Regions from separate parts of the Hydrogenophaga taeniospiralis genome, predicted to be linked through region 1. Evidence: predicted binding sites of a transcription regulator. Region 1 holds the regulator's gene; the other holds the start of a gene.

Region 1 (7,901 bases):
TGGTGCGCGGCAAGCAGGTGCGCGCCACGCCGGCCGGGCAGGCCCTGCTCGGGCATGTGAAGCAGCTGCGGCTGATGGAGGCCGACCTGCTGGACGGCCTGCGCACCGGTGGCCCGGGCATCCGCGACGGCGCGCGCTGGCAGAGCCTGAGCGTGGCGATCAACGCCGACTCGGTGGCGAGCTGGTTCCTGCCCGGGGTGGCGGCCATGCTGCAGCGCCACCGCCTGCTGCTCGACATCATGATCGACGACCAGGACCACACGCACGACGCACTCAAGAGCGGCGACGTGATCGGCTGCGTGACCACGCTGGCCGAGCCCATGCGCGGCTGCGTGGCCGAACCGCTGGGCGTGATGCGCTACCGCTGCGTGGCCGCGCCCGAGGTGGTGCAGCGCTGCACCACGCCACAGGGCGAGGTCTCGCCGCACCAGCTGCTGGCCCTGCCGGCCATCATCTTCAACCGCAAGGACGCGCTGCAGGACAGCTTTCTGGAACAGCATTTCGGCCTGCGCCAGCCCAACTACCCGCGCCACTTCGCGCCCGCCGTGGACGCTTTCGAGACCGCCATCGAACTCGGGCTGGGCTGGGGCATGGTGCCCGAGCACCACCTCGCGGGCCGCCCGCGCCTGCAGGAAGTGCTGCCCGGATCGACGGTGGACGTGGCGCTGTATTGGCAGCACTGGGCGCGCGAACCGCTCAGCGCGCAGCGCCTGACCGAGGCGGTCAAGGCGGCGGCGCGGACCAGCCTGTCGCCGCTGGCGGCGGCGCCTCCGCCCGCCCCGTAAAATCCCGCCCCATGCTCTCTGTCAAACACGAACTGCTGGGTGGCCTCGCCGCCGAGCTGGAACTGCTCTCTCCTGGTGCGGGCAGCCGCGCCGCCTTCGAATCGCCCAAGGTGGCCGCGCACGGCGACTTCGCCTGCACCGCCGCCATGCAACTGGCCAAACCGCTCAAGCTCAACCCGCGCCAGCTCGCCGACACCCTGCGCACGGCCCTGTTGGCGCAGCCGGTGTACCAGCAGTGGGTGTCCGACATCGACATCGCCGGACCCGGTTTCATCAACATCCGCCTCAAGCCCGCGGCCAAGCAGCAGATCGTGCGCGAGGTGCTGCGGGCCGGCGAGGGCTTCGGGGTGGTTCCGCCCAACGGCCAGCGCCTGATGGTCGAATTCGTCTCGGCCAACCCCACCGGCCCGCTGCACGTGGGCCACGGCCGCCAGGCCGCGCTGGGTGACGCGATCTGCAGCCTGTACCAGACGCAGGGCTGGGACGTGCACCGCGAGTTCTATTACAACGACGCCGGCGTGCAGATCGGCACGCTCGCCAACAGCACCCAGCTGCGCGCCAAGGGCTTCAAGCCGGGCGATCCCGAATGGCCCGAGGCCGCCTACAACGGCGACTACATCCAGGACATCGCCAACGACTACCTGGCGAAGAAGACCGTGCACGCCGACGACCGCGACTTCACCGCCAGCGGCGACGTGAACGCGCTCGACGACATCCGCCTCTTCGCCGTGGCCTACCTGCGCCACGAGCAGGACCTCGACCTGCAGGCCTTCGCCGTCAAGTTCGACCACTACTACCTCGAATCCAGCCTCTACACCAGCGGCAAGGTGGACGCCACGGTGCAGAAACTGCGCGAGGCCGGCAAGACCTACGAGCAGGACGGCGCGCTGTGGCTCAAGTCCACCGAGTACGGGGACGACAAGGACCGCGTCATGCGCAAGGGCGACGGCTCCTACACCTACTTCGTGCCCGACGTGGCCTACCACATCAGCAAGTGGGAGCGGGGCTTCACCAAGGTGATCAACATCCAGGGCACCGACCACCACGGCACCATCGCCCGCGTGCGCGCCGGCCTGCAGGCCGCGAACGTCGGCATTCCACAGGGCTACCCCGACTACGTGCTGCACACCATGGTGCGCGTGGTCAAGGGCGGTGAAGAGGTCAAGATCAGCAAGCGCGCCGGCAGCTACGTGACCCTGCGCGACCTGATCGAATGGACCAGCAAGGACGCGGTGCGCTTCTTCCTGCTCTCCCGCAAGCCCGACACCGAGTACACGTTTGACGTGGACCTGGCGGTGCAGAAGAACAACGACAACCCGGTCTATTACGTGCAGTACGCCCATGCGCGCATCTGCTCGGTGCTGGCGGCCTGGGGTGGCGACGCGGCTTCGCTGAAAGACGTGGACCTCTCGGCGCTGGACAGCCCGGCCGCCCAGGCGCTGATGCTGCTGCTGGCGAAATACCCCGCCATGCTGGCCGACGCCGCGCGCGACTTCGCGCCGCACGATGTCACTTTCTACTTGCGCGAGCTGGCCGCCTGCTACCACAGCTACTACGACGCCGAGCGCATCCTGGTGGACGACGAGGCGGTGAAAAAGGCCCGTCTGGCCCTCGTCGCGGCCACCGCGCAGGTGTTGCACAATGGTTTGAAGGTGCTGGGCGTGAGTGCCCCGCAGAAGATGTGATGACGAAAGCCCGTATGAAAACCCGTTCTCCTTCCGCCCGTTCGCACGTGGGCGGAACCCTCATTGGCTTCGTGATCGGGGTGCTGGTGGGGCTGGCTGGCGCGCTGGCGGTGGCGATCTACGTCACCAAGGTGCCCATGCCCTTCGTGGACCGCGGGGTGTCGCGCAAACCGGCGCAGGATGCGGCGGAAGCCGAGCGCAACAAGGGCTGGAATCCGAACGCGGTGCTGGGCGGCAAACCCGCCCCGGTGCCCGGTACTGGCAACGAAGCCGGGGCCATCGTGGTGCCCCCGGCCGATGGCAAGCCGCTGCCGCCGGCCGCCGCTCCGAAGGCGCCCCCCGCGTCTGCCGCGCAACCGCAGGGCGACCCCATCGAGGATCTGCTGCGTTCGCGCCCGAAGGCCGACAGTGCGCCCGCCGCGCCCACCGCAGAGGCTCCCGCCAGCGGTGCCCCGAACCCGGCCACGGCCGACCCCTTCACGTATTTCGTGCAGGCCGGGGCGTTCAGAAACCCCGACGAGGCCGATGCGCAGCGCGCCAGGCTGGCCATGCTGGGCATGGCCGCCGAGGTCAGTGAGCGCGAGCAGTCCGGGCAGAAGGTGTACCGGGTGCGCGTGGGGCCGTTCGCGCAGAAGGCCATGGCCGACGCCACGCGCGAGCAGCTCGAAGCCAATGGTGTGGCCGCTGCGCTGGTGCGCGTGCAACGTTGAGCGCGCTGAACGCCTGAGCCGAGGCGGTGCCGCGGAACTTTTTTCCGCAGGGCCGGCCCCAACCAAGCCCATACAAGGAGTCCGATTTCATGCAACGCCGAGTTTTTTCCCGCACCCTGTTGAGCGCTGGCGCCTTGAGTGCCGCTGGGGCCCTGCGTCCCGCGCTGGCCCAGCGCATCGGTTTCAAAGAAGGCACCGACTACCAGCGCCTGAGCAAGCCCGCGCCGGTGGTCAGCCCGCCGGGGCAGGTCGAAGTGGTGGAGTTCTTCGCCTACAGCTGCATCCACTGCTTCAACTTTGAACCCGTGTTCAACGACTGGATCGGCAAGAAGCCGGCCCACGTGACAGTGCGGCGCATGCCGGTGGCGTTCAGTCCGGACTTTGTCCCCATGCAGCGCCTGTATTTCACGCTGGAGGCCATGGGGCTGGTGGACAAGCTGCACCGCAAGGTGTTCCAGGCGATGCACGAGGAGCGCCTGCCCCTGACCACGCCTCCGGCGATCGCCGCCTGGATCGAAAAGCAGGGTGTCGACAAGGCCAAGTTCGCGGCCATCTACAACGGCGCGGCGATCCAGCAGTCCAGGGAAGCCACGGCCTTGCAGGAAGCCTATATGGTGGAGGGCACGCCCGCGCTGGGTGTGGCGGGCCGTTTCTACATCGGTGGCCAGGGTCCGCGCACCCTGTTGATCGCGGACAACCTGATCGCCCAGGCGCGCAAGTCCTGAAGAACCGGGCGCCGGCACGACCAAGGCCCGCCCTCTGGCGGGCCTTGTGTTTTCCGGGCCGCGACAAAGTCCGGTGAGGTGCCTGCGGGCGGGGTTTGCGCCGCTACAATGAATGCAAGATTTGTGCCCCTGAAAAGCCATGCCTCAAAACACCTTTGCCCCCAGATTGCTTTCGCGCTTCATCATCGCGGCCCTTGGCCTGACGTTGGTCGCCGCTGCTCACGCAGAGCTGGCCGACAAGGACAAGCCGATGAACATCGAGGCGGATGCGCTGCGCTACGACGACGCCCGACAGAGCAGCGTGTTCACCGGCAACGTGGTCGTCACCAAGGGCACCATCGTGATGCGGGGCACGAAGATGGATGTCCGCCAGGACCCGCAGGGCAACCAGTTCGGCAACCTGTACGGCTCCGCGGCCAAGCCCGGTTTCTTCCGCCAGAAGCGCGAGGCGCTGGAGGAGTGGATCGAGGGTGAAGGCGAACACATCGAATACAACAGCCAGGCCGAGACGGTGGTTTTCACCGGCAGCGCCGTGCTGCGCCGCTACCGCGGGACCCTGATCAACGACGAGAGCCTGGGCAACGAGATCACCTACAACAGCCGCACCGAGGTCTTCACCGTCAAGGGCGGTGTGAGCAACCGCACGGCGGCCAATCCCTCGGGCCGGGTGCGCGCCATGCTCACGCCCATCCCCGACGAAGAGAAGGCGCCCGCGAAGCCCGCAGCGCCGGCCGATCCGGCCAAATTGCGCCCCAGCGAACAGCTCAACGAGAAAAACAAGTGACCGCAGCAGGTTTGGGCAGCGTGCCCGCTCCCATGGCCGTGCGCAGTCAACTGGAGGTGCACGGACTGCAGAAGGCCTACGGCAGCCGCAAGGTGGTCAAGAGCGTTTCACTCACGGTGGACAAGGGTGAGGTGGTGGGTCTGCTGGGCCCCAACGGCGCGGGCAAGACCACCTCGTTCTACATGATCGTGGGGCTGTTGCGCGCCGACGGCGGCGAGATCCTGCTGGACGGGCAGCGCATCGAGGCGCTGCCCATTCACCGGCGGGCCCGGCTGGGCCTGGGCTACCTGCCGCAGGAAGCCTCCATCTTTCGCAAGCTCACGGTGGAGCAGAACGTGCGAGCCGTGCTGGAGTTGCAGCGCGACGAGGACGGCAAACCCCTGTCCGCCACCGAGATCACGCACCGGTTGGACGAGCTGCTCAAGGACCTGCGGGTGGACCATCTGCGCGACTCGCCCGCGCCCTCGCTCTCCGGCGGGGAGCGGCGCCGGGTGGAGATTGCCCGCGCGCTGGCCACCCGGCCGCGCTTCATTCTGCTGGACGAACCGTTTGCCGGTATTGATCCGATCGCCGTGATCGAGATCCAGCACATCATTGGCTTCCTGAAATCGCGTGGCATCGGGGTACTGATCACCGACCACAACGTGCGCGAGACCCTGGGTATCTGCGATCACGCCTACATCATCAGCGACGGACAGGTGCTCGCCAGCGGCACCACGGCCGAGATCGTGGAGAACGCCGAAGTGCGCCGGGTGTACCTCGGCGAGCATTTCAGGATGTGATGCATGGGGCGCTTGTGTGTCTCATGCCCGCCGGCCCGACCCGGCTCCCGCACCGCTGCGCGACCCGCGCGCCGGGTCGCTGTCCCTCCGTTTTGCCGGCCTGACGCATGAAACAAGGCCTGTCGCTGCGCGTCTCCCAGCATCTGGCGCTCACGCCCCAGCTGCAGCAGTCGATCCGTCTGCTGCAGCTGTCCACGCTGGAGATGGCGCAGGAGGTCGAGCAGATGCTCGACGAGAACCCGTTTCTGGAGCGCACCGAGGAGCTCGCCGAACGCGAGGCGTTTGGTCTGGAGCAGATCGACGCGCCGGTGAGCGCGGGCGAGCAGATCGCCGAAGCCACGGTGGCGGCTGCCAGCGACCTGGCCCCGGCCGCCGAATTCGACGGCCCGTTGCCGCCTGCGTCGTCCACCGTGTCGCCGGTCGACGGCGGCGAAGGCGGTGAGGGCGAGGCGCTGGAGAGCCGGCTCGATGGCGCCGCGCCGATGGAAGAGAGCTGGGAAGGCGACGGCACGGTCGAGATGGCGCCCGATGACAGCGAGTGGGGCGGCGACGCGCCGCCGCGCAACAACAACTCGTCGGGCGACGACGACGAAACCGCCAGCGCCGCCGACCTCGCGCGCGTGCCCGTCAGCCTGCAGGACCACCTGCACGACCAGGCCCGCTGCCTGCGCCTGAGCGACGAGGACAGCGCCGCGCTGTATTTCCTGATCGAGTCGCTCAACGACGACGGTTACCTCGAAGAGCGCCTGTCCGAGCTGGCTGGCGCCTGGTTGCGGCTCTCGGCCCCGCCGGGCAAGCCGGTCGATCCGCAGGAGCACCTGGAGGAACTCGAAGCGCTCGAACAGCGCCTGGGCGTGGCGCTGCAGCTGCTGCAACACATGGAGCCTTCGGGTGTGGGCGCGCGCGACCTGGGCGAATGCCTGCGCCTGCAGATCCTGGAGCTGCGCAACAGCCCCGAGGCGCGGGCCGCGCTGGCCATCTGCAGCCAGCCGCTGGAGCTCATGGCCAAGCGCGACATCAAGCGCCTGTGCAACCTGTGTGGCCTGGACGACGCCACCGTGCGCGCCGCCCTGGCCTTGATCGCCCGGCTCGAACCCAAGCCCGGGCGCCGCTTCGTCGATGTCGAGCGCAACGTGGTCGTGCCCGACGTCATCGTCACCCGCGCCGGGCGCGGCTTCAAGGTCCAGCTCAACGCCGAGGTCATGCCGCGCCTGCGCGTGCACGACGTGTACGCCAATGCCATGCGGCAGAACCGGGGCGGACGCGACAACGGCGGCGAAGCCGGCCACGCCGCCATGCAGCAGCGGCTGCAGGAAGCCCGCTGGTTCATCAAGAACATCCAGCAGCGCTTCGACACCATCCTGCGCGTCTCCAGCGCCATCGTCGAGCGCCAGCGCAACTTCTTCATGCACGGCGAACTCGCCATGCGCCCGCTGGTGCTGCGCGAGATCGCCGACGAACTCGGCCTGCACGAGTCCACCATCAGCCGCGTGACCACCGCCAAATACATGGCCACGCCCTTCGGCACCTACGAACTGAAGTATTTCTTCGGCTCCAGCCTGGGCACCGAAACCGGCGGCAACGCATCGAGCACTGCGGTGCGCGCGCTGCTCAAGCAATTCATCGCCTCCGAAGAGCCGGGCAAGCCGCTGTCGGACAACCAGCTCTCCGACCTGCTGCGCGAGCAGGGCATCGAGTGCGCGCGCCGCACCGTGGCCAAGTACCGTGAGGCCTTGCGCATCGCGCCAGCGAACCTGCGCAAAGCGCTCTGAACACCCCCTGCCGTGAACCAACTCCAACTCTTTCTTCCCTGCGCCGCCGGCGTCGAGGACTTCCTCGCCGCCGAGGTGCAGCGCATCACCAACGAGCCGCTGGCTTTCAAGGCGCGTGGCGGCGTGGGGGTGCGGGCATCGTGGCGCGACGCCATGCGCCTGAACCTGCACAGCCGCCTGACGCAGCGCGTGCTGGTGCAGCTCTGGCACGGCGAGTACCGCAACGAGAACGACCTGTACAACGCCGCGGGCGACGTGGCCTGGGAAATCTGGTTCACCCCGGCGCAGACCATCAAGGTCGAGATCACCGCGCAGCACAGCCCGCTGACCTCGCTCAACTTTGCCGCGCTCAAGATCAAGGACGCCATCTGCGACCGCTTCCGTGCCAAGCGCGGCGAGCGCCCCAGCGTGGACACCACCTGGCCCGACGTGCGCATCTACGCCCACCTCACCACCGACAGCGTCACGCTCTACATCGACACCTCGGGTGAGCCGCTGTTCAAGCGCGGCTGGCGCGAAGACAAGGGCGACGCGCCGCTGAAGGAAACCCTGGCCGCCGCCATGATCGCCGCCACCGGCTGGGACGCCTGCGCCGACCAGCCGCTCGACGACATTCCCCCGCTCTACGACCCCTGCTGCGGCAGTGGCACGGTGGTGA
Region 2 (7,901 bases), 2.8 Mb from region 1:
CTTGAGGACCTCCTGGGGGTTCGTGAAACTGCGGGTCGGCAGGTTCTCGCGCAACAGCGCTTTCTCTAGCACGAAGCGGATCGATTGGTCGTCATCCACTATCCAGATCGGCTTCATGTGTTCTGTGTCCCTTCGTCAGGCGCGGCGTTGTGAGTTCGGTTTCATGGCAACGGAATCAGCAGTTTGAAATCCGTGTGACCCGGGACGCTCTCACACTCGATCAGACCATGGTGCTGCTGGACAAAGGTTTGTGCCAGCGTGAGGCCAAGGCCGGAGCCGCCATCGCGCCCCGACACCAGCGGGAAAAAGATGCGGTCCTTGATCGAGTCTGGAACCCCAGGCCCGTTGTCGATCACATGCAATTCCAGTGCCAGCCGATAACGCTGCTTGCCGAAGGTCACTTGCCGCCCCACCCGCGTGCGGAACGTGATCTGCGCGTCGCCCTCCGCGATGCGCTCGCCCAGCGCCTGGGCCGCGTTGTGCGCGATGTTGAGCACCGCCTGGATCAGCTGTTCGCGGTCGCCCCGGAACTCGGGGATGGATGTGTCGTAGTCGCGCACCACGCGCAGGCCCTTGGGAAACTCGGCCACGATCAGCGAGCGCACGCGCTCACACACCTCGTGGATGTTCACGTCGCCCACCACGTGCGGGCGCCGGTGTGGCGCCAGCAGCCGGTCCACCAGCGACTGCAAGCGGTCCGCCTCGTGGATGATGACCTGCGTGTATTCGATCAGCTCCTTGGACTCCAGCTCCATCTGCAGCAGTTGCGCCGCGCCGCGGATGCCGCCCAGCGGGTTCTTGATCTCGTGCGCGAGGTTGCGGATCAGCTCCTTGTTGGCCTGCGCCTGGTCGATCAAACGCTCTTCGCGTTCCTGCCGGGTCTGCTGCTCCAGCGGCAGCAGCTCGACGATGACCTCCCCCGGGGTTTCGGTCTGTGCCACCACCACATGCACGGGCAACGGCTCGTGCGTCGCACGCCGGAGCCAGGCGTCGTAACGCAGCGCGGCAAATTCGTTGCCGCGGGCGCCGCTCAAGGCGCTCTGCAACAGCGTGGGTTCGGTGAAGCAGTCTTGCAGCAAAGCGCCGGTGATGCTGCGTCGTGACATGCCCAGCGCATCCTCCAGTGCCGCGTTGGCATACAGAATGGCGCCGTCGGAAGCGACCACGGCCACCAGGGTGGCCAGCAGATCCAGCGAATGGAAACGCAGCGCGTTGGCCGCAGGCCGCGCCACCGGCCGGGCAGGCGCTGCGGGGCTGTCCGCGGAAAGGGATGGGGTGGGGGGGGCTGGCTTTTTCAAGCCGCTTATTTTGCGGCAGTTCCGGGGGAGCCCGCGGAACCATCGAGTCGGCTCAATTCGCGGCGGATACCCGCCACATCGGCCTCGGCCCGGGCCACGGCCGCCTTGAGCTCGGCCACGCGGTCCAGATAGCGCTGGTAGTTGCGCGATTCAATGCCCTGCTTCTCGGGCTCGCCGTTGGCGTACTCCTTTTGGGCCTGCGCCAGACGCTCTTCGGCTTTGCGCAGCTCCGCCGCGAGAATGGCACGCGCGTCGCTGTCACGGGCACGCTGCTCTGGAGAGTTGATGCGCTGCTCACCCCCCCCACGCGCGGCGGGCGTGGCGGCGGCGGGCCGGCTGGCCTGCGGCGTGATGCCCTGCACGATGGTAATGTTGCCTCCCTCCATCAGCTTGCAGCCACGGTTTTTGGCCACCTGGGCGTTGTTGGTGTATTCGTTGCCGCAGCGGTAAATGCGTTCCTGGGCCTGCGCCTGAACCACAAACAAACCAGCTGCACCGGCAATCAACCAACGAATAGCGTAGGGAGGCAAGGGAATCAACAACACGTCTCTCCAAGCGCCGGCGGCGCGTGTTCATCACATTTCAGTATGACCGAAAACCGTCCAAAAAGTGCCTGCGTCCCAGCGCAGGGTGGTGAATTTGCCTCACCCCATGCAAAAGGGACGGCGTCTGCCGTCCCTTTTGCATGGGGTCCACGGTAGCCGTGGACCCGGTGAGAACAACCCGGCCAAGCCGGGCCGGCCTTTACAGGCTGTAGTACATGTCGAATTCGACCGGGTGCGGCGCCATGCGGAAACGCGTGACTTCGGCCATCTTCAGTTCGATGTAGGCATCGAGCATAGAGTCGGTGAACACACCGCCCTTGGTCAGGAAACCGCGGTCCTTGTCGAGGTAGTCCAGCGCCTGGTCGAGGCTGTGGCACACGGTGGGGACCAGCTTGTCTTCCTCCGGCGGCAGGTGGTACAGATCCTTGGTGGCGGCTTCGCCCGGGTGGATCTTGTTCTCCACGCCGTCCAGACCCGCCATCATCAGCGCCGAGAAGCACAGGTAGGGGTTGGCAGAAGGATCGGGGAAACGGGCTTCGATGCGGCGCCCCTTGGGGTTGGCCACGTACGGGATGCGGATCGAGGCCGAGCGGTTGCGGGCCGAGTAGGCCAGCTTCACCGGAGCTTCGAAGCCGGGCACCAGACGCTTGTACGAGTTCGTGCCGGGGTTGGTGATGGCGTTCAGGGCACGGGCGTGCTTGATGATGCCGCCGATGTAGAACAGCGCGAAGTCGCTCAGGCCCGCATAGCCGTCACCGGCGAAGAGGTTCTTGCCATCTTTCCAGATCGACTGGTGCACGTGCATGCCCGAGCCGTTGTCGCCCGCGTAAGGCTTGGGCATGAAGGTCGCGGTCTTGCCGTAGGCGTTGGCCACGTTCTGCACCACGTACTTCAGGACCTGGGTCCAGTCGGCGCGCTCGACGAGCGTGCTGAACTTGGTACCGATTTCGTTCTGGCCAGCGCCCGCCACTTCGTGGTGGAACACTTCGACCGGGATGCCCAGCGATTCGAGGATCAGGGACATCTCGGCGCGCATGTCTTGCGTGCTGTCGACCGGGGGCACGGGGAAGTAGCCGCCCTTGACGGTGGGACGGTGGCCGCGGTTGCCGCCTTCGAGCTTGGCGCCGCTGTTCCAGGGGGCTTCGTACTCTTCGATCTCATACATCACGCGACCGGGTTCGTTGCTCCAGCGCACGCCGTCGAAGATGAAGAATTCGGGTTCCGGTCCGAAGAAAGCGGTGTCGCCCAGGCCGGAGGCCTTGAGGTAGGCTTCGGCGCGCTTGGCGATGGAACGCGGATCGCGGTCGTAGGCCTTACCGTCACCGGGCTCGATCACGTCGCACTGCAGGAATAGGGTGGTTTCTTCGTAGAACGGATCGATGTTGGCGGTGCTGGGGTCGGGCATGAGCTGCATGTCCGAGGCTTCGATGCCCTTCCAGCCAGCCACCGAAGAACCGTCGAACGCGTGGCCCGAGGTGAATTTGTCTTCGTCGAAGTGGGAAACAGGCACGGTCACGTGCTGCTCTTTGCCCCGGGTGTCGGTGAAACGGAAGTCAACAAACTTGACTTCGTTGTCTTTCACCATTTGCATCACGTCTGCGACGGTCTTGGCCATCAAATACTCCTGTAGCTGGGTGAGTGGAAATAAAAACGACGTACGAGTTAAGCAGTATTTGTGCCATTGCATGACGCGCGACACAGACCCGGAATGCCAATCCCGCTTGCTCGGGCGGAATTATCGCCGAGGCGGTGCACCATCAAGATCGGACGCACCGGTTTAAAACAGGCAACGCCAGGATGTGCGGACAAAACAGCAACGCTCTTCACACAAAAAGCACCAATGCAGTGCAATTCACAAAATAGCACCCATGTGGTGCAATCATTCAACGCACCATTTCAGGGCCAAGCTCGGCGCCACAGGCCTGCAGACCCGACAACAGATCGCCAAAGGCCGCCTCCACGGCCACCGGCGTGCCCTTGACCCCCAGTTCGATGTGCCGACCGAACTCCGGGTGGTCCACGCTGGGCAGACTGAACACCTTGACCGGATGCGTCTCTTCGATACGCTCCATGAGCGGCGTGAGGGTGGCCTCCATCGTGCCCATGACCACCACCGAACGCTCCAGCCAGGTGCCGGGGCGTTGCCAATGGCGGTACTGCTGATCCAGCACGGCTTCGATCATGGGCCAGGCCATCACGGGAAACCCGGGCACGAAATGCACCACACCACCGCCAGGGCCGTCGCACGAGAAGCCCGGAATCCGGTTGTAGGGGTTGTGGATGATCCGCGCGCCCACCGGAAACACACCCATGTTGTAGCGATGCACGTTGTCGGCACGCTCAGGGTCAAAAACCTGCCCTTGCTCGGCGGCGATGTCGCGCATGCGCTGCTCGATCAGGTCGCGCGCCTCGGGATGCAAATGCAGCGCCACGCCCAGAGCGGCGGCAGCGCATTGGCGGGTGTGGTCATCGGGCGTGGCGCCAATGCCGCCGCAGGAAAACACCACGTCGGCGCTGGCGAACGCATCGCGCAGTGTGGCTGTGATGCGCTCGCGGTCATCCCCCACACAACGGGCCCAGGCCAGCGACAGCCCGCGGGCGGCCAGCAGCTCAATGACTTTGGGCAGGTGTTTGTCGGCCCGTTTGCCGGAGAGGATTTCGTCTCCGATGATGATGAGTCCGAAAGGAGGTGGCATGGTCGTTTTTGATGGCATTCAGAGAGGTCCCATGGTGCCAGGCGGCGGCAGGCCCTGGTCTTCCGCGGGCCCCGCGGCGGGCAGATTCAATGGCCTCGGCACGGCCGCGTCGGCGCTGCTCATCTGGGCCTCGGACGCATCGCGCGGCGAGGTTGCCCGCAAATGCTGCAGTGCGGCCAGCGCGAAATGCGCAAACCAGAGCGATGCAAACGCGAACACCAGGGTGTAGATCCAGATCGCAACCGGCACCAGCAGCGGCGCCAATGCAATGACCATGGCCCCCGACGCCCATAACAGGCTGGGCGCCGCTCCCAGATAGCCGCTGAGCACCCCCATGAGCAAAAAGCTGCCCCGATGCTCACGCAGGATGCGCTTGCGCTCATCGGCGCTGGCATGTTCGGCCAGCGCGTCAAAGGCAAAGACCCGGTAGGTGAGCCAGCCCCAGATCAGCGGGGGCAGGATCAACACCATGGGAGGGACCAACCACAGCGGTATGGACATCACCAGCACCAGCACCGCGAGCACGGTGGACCCGAGCGACCACAACACACTCGCCAGCAGCGAACCGCCGTGCTTGCGCTCCAGCGTGGCAAAGCGCCGCTGCCCCACCAGAGACACCATGGCCGGCGTCATGAGCACAGCCACCAGCAGCAGGCACGACAACACGATGACCGGTGTGGCCAGCACCAGCACCAGCAACGGCGCAAACACCGTGCGCAGCGAGCCCATGCCCACGCGGTCGAGCCAGCTGAGCAAGGCCTGCATCAGCTCGTAGGCCTCCAGCCAGGCGGCCACGGACGCCACCGCCCCCTCCCAGAAAAAGTAGCCCAGCCCGAACGACACCAGCACCATCAGGATCAGGGGCAGGAACGAGAGCGCGATCACGCGCGGATGCATGCAGTAGGCGACGGCGCGCCAAAACGAATCGAACAGCAACTTCATAGGGACAAGAATACAGGGACTCCATACGCCCCCAGCTCACAAGAATACCCGCCGGTGGATACGGCCCGCAGCGCGGTGGCCCCGACGTTTCAGGCTTGGGGGCGATGGGTACCCCATTTGCGGGATAGGCAGCACCCGCGCTTCTGGGCACAATTCTTGGTCCCAAGCACGAGCCACCATGCCACGCCCAAATAAGGCGGTCCGGCGGCCATGGCCGGGTTGCGACACCAAGCCCTGATTCTCCAGCGACTGGCTTTTACCACGCCCCAGGCGATCCCACGGGCGTGGTCAGCCTGCGAGGAGCTACCCAAACCCAAAGGAATTCACACAAACAGCGTTGCAGTCGCGCCTCTGGTCGGTTTCTTTATGAGCGATATCCATACACTTTGATACAGACAATACGAACAACGAATTGCTTATGAACTTCTGGTCCAACCCATGGCTGCTTGCAGCGCTGATCCCTGCACTTCTGGTGCTGGGCGCGCTGCTGCATCGAGCCTGGGAAGCCAGACGAACCCGACGCCAAAGGCGCATGCCCAAGCATTGGCCCTTGAGCACACGGGCCATCGCCAACAGCGAAGAGGCGCGCGTCTGGCACTGGCTGGCGCGGGCTTTCTACGACCACCACATCATGATCAAGCTGCCGGTGACCCGCTTCACGCTGCCGCGAGACAGAGAACAGGGCATGCATTGGTACCGATTGCTCGGGGGGGTGTACTGCACGTTCACGGTCTGCAAAGCAGACGGCCGCGTGGTGGGTTGCCTGGACGTGCCCGGGCGCCTGCCGTTGCCACGCAGCACCCGCCTGCTCAAGCACTCGCTGCTGACCCAGTGTGGCCTGCCCTACTGGGTGGTGCGGTCCAACGCTCTGCCGACGGTGGCGGAAATCCGGGCCGAATTCCTGGGTGAATCGCCCACCGTTCAATCCATGCGAGAGCGTGAACAGGAAGAGCGGGCCATCATTGCCGCGCAGACCAACCTGCGCTCGGCCATCTCGCGCCAGCGCAGCAACCGGCAAAGCGACTTCAGCCCGCTGTCCACCTGGCCCAACAGCACGACCGGTCAGGCGCCCAACAGCGTCCTGGGTTCCCAGTGGCAGGAAAACTCGTTCCTGGTCCCCCTGGACAGCCGCAAGGGCGATCTGCTCTGAACCAGCTCAGGTGCCAGCGGGAGCGCCGACCTTCTGCGTGAGGGCCGACACCTCCCCGCTCGTGAGCCAGCGCCACTGGCCAGGCAACAGATCGGCGGGCAGCACCAGTTGTCCCATGGAAGACCGGTGCAACCCTTCCACCCGGTTGCTCACCGCAGCCACCATGCGCTTGACCTGGTGGTACTTGCCGTCGGTCAACGTCAAACGCAGGTGGTGATCGGTCACGGCCTGACAGGCCGCGGCCCGCACCGGCCTGGGATCGTCATCGAGCACCACGCCTTCGAGCAAGCGGGCCACCTGGCGATCATCCAGCGGGTGCTTGACCTGCACCTCGTACACCTTCGGCACATGGTGCCGGGGCGAGGTCATGCGGTGGATGAACTTGCCGTCGTCGGACAACAGCAGCAAGCCGGTGGTGTCCTGGTCCAGCCGCCCCACCGCCTGCACCCCTGCCGCCGCGCCGCCTCCCCGGCTGCGCAACGGCCCCGGCAACAGGGTGTAGACGCTCGGGTAGGTGCTGGGCTTTTGTGAGCACTCATAGCCTGCCGGTTTGTGCAGCATGAGGTAGGCCAGCGCATGGTAGTTCCAGCGCTCCCCCTGCACCCAGAACTCCAGACCGTGCTCCTCCAACTCGCGGGTCGGGTCCGTGCAAACGGCTCGCTCGGCCCCGACCTGAACCAGCCCCTGCTGTACCAGCCCACAACAAACACGGCGTGTGCCAAAGCCCTGGGAAAAAAGAATGTCCTGTAACTGCATCATGGTGAGTGGATTGTCACCGCTGCCAGGCGGCGCCCCAACGCATCGGCCAGAATAGGAGCGAAAACTGCATCAGGTGCTCGATCGGTGAAACATACATTCAAGAAGTGGCTCCCCAAGCCGGAGACCGTGCGCCAGAACCGGTGGCTGCGATGGCTGGGACCCGTTCTGCACCACCCCCGACTCTGGCATTTCAGCCGCAAAGGCATCGCCCTCGGGCTGGCGCTGGGCATCTTCTTTGGGCTGCTGATCCCCGTGGCCCAAATCCCGGTATCGGCCACCGTGGCGGTTCTTTTGCGGGCCAACCTCCCCATGGCGGTGGCCAGCACCCTGGTGACGAACCCGGTGACCTTTGGGCCGGTGTACTACGGCGCCTACCGACTCGGCAAAAGGATTCTGGGAGAGCCCGCGCTCACGGAAGCGCAGGCCATGGATCTGCTGGAAGGAACCCAAGCAACGCCCGCACCGGAGCAGGGCTGGACCGATCAATTGGTGCACTGGGCCCGCAAGCTGA

What was found. Region 1 encodes sigma-54, which starts transcription at its own class of promoters, with help from an activator protein. Its sites were predicted from a motif close to TGGCANGNAANCTGCTTT; they were not measured.
Region 2: a site for sigma-54 is predicted at 3,507-3,524, ahead of glnA (type I glutamate--ammonia ligase). Genes of this name have one in related genera too.

What each region holds. Positions count from the first base shown of each region.
Region 1 is NZ_JAHBAG010000001.1:1,451,449-1,459,349, forward strand. Features, by position in the region: gene KIH07_RS07095 (HTH-type transcriptional regulator ArgP) at 1-785, shown strand, start outside; gene argS (arginine--tRNA ligase) at 797-2,470, shown strand; gene KIH07_RS07105 (SPOR domain-containing protein) at 2,485-3,180, shown strand; gene KIH07_RS07110 (thiol:disulfide interchange protein DsbA/DsbL) at 3,270-3,905, shown strand; gene lptA (lipopolysaccharide transport periplasmic protein LptA) at 4,045-4,689, shown strand; gene lptB (LPS export ABC transporter ATP-binding protein) at 4,722-5,471, shown strand; gene rpoN (RNA polymerase factor sigma-54) at 5,579-7,243, shown strand; gene KIH07_RS07130 (THUMP domain-containing class I SAM-dependent RNA methyltransferase) at 7,256-7,901, shown strand, end outside.
Region 2 is NZ_JAHBAG010000001.1:4,250,524-4,258,424, forward strand. Features, by position in the region: gene ntrC (nitrogen regulation protein NR(I)) at 1-117, opposite strand, end outside; gene glnL (nitrogen regulation protein NR(II)) at 162-1,307, opposite strand; gene KIH07_RS20365 (hypothetical protein) at 1,304-1,840, opposite strand; gene glnA (type I glutamate--ammonia ligase) at 2,043-3,458, opposite strand; gene KIH07_RS20375 (competence/damage-inducible protein A) at 3,727-4,539, opposite strand; gene KIH07_RS20380 (EI24 domain-containing protein) at 4,558-5,481, opposite strand; gene KIH07_RS20385 (hypothetical protein) at 6,032-6,631, shown strand; gene KIH07_RS20390 (16S rRNA pseudouridine(516) synthase) at 6,638-7,387, opposite strand; gene KIH07_RS20395 (DUF2062 domain-containing protein) at 7,475-7,901, shown strand, end outside.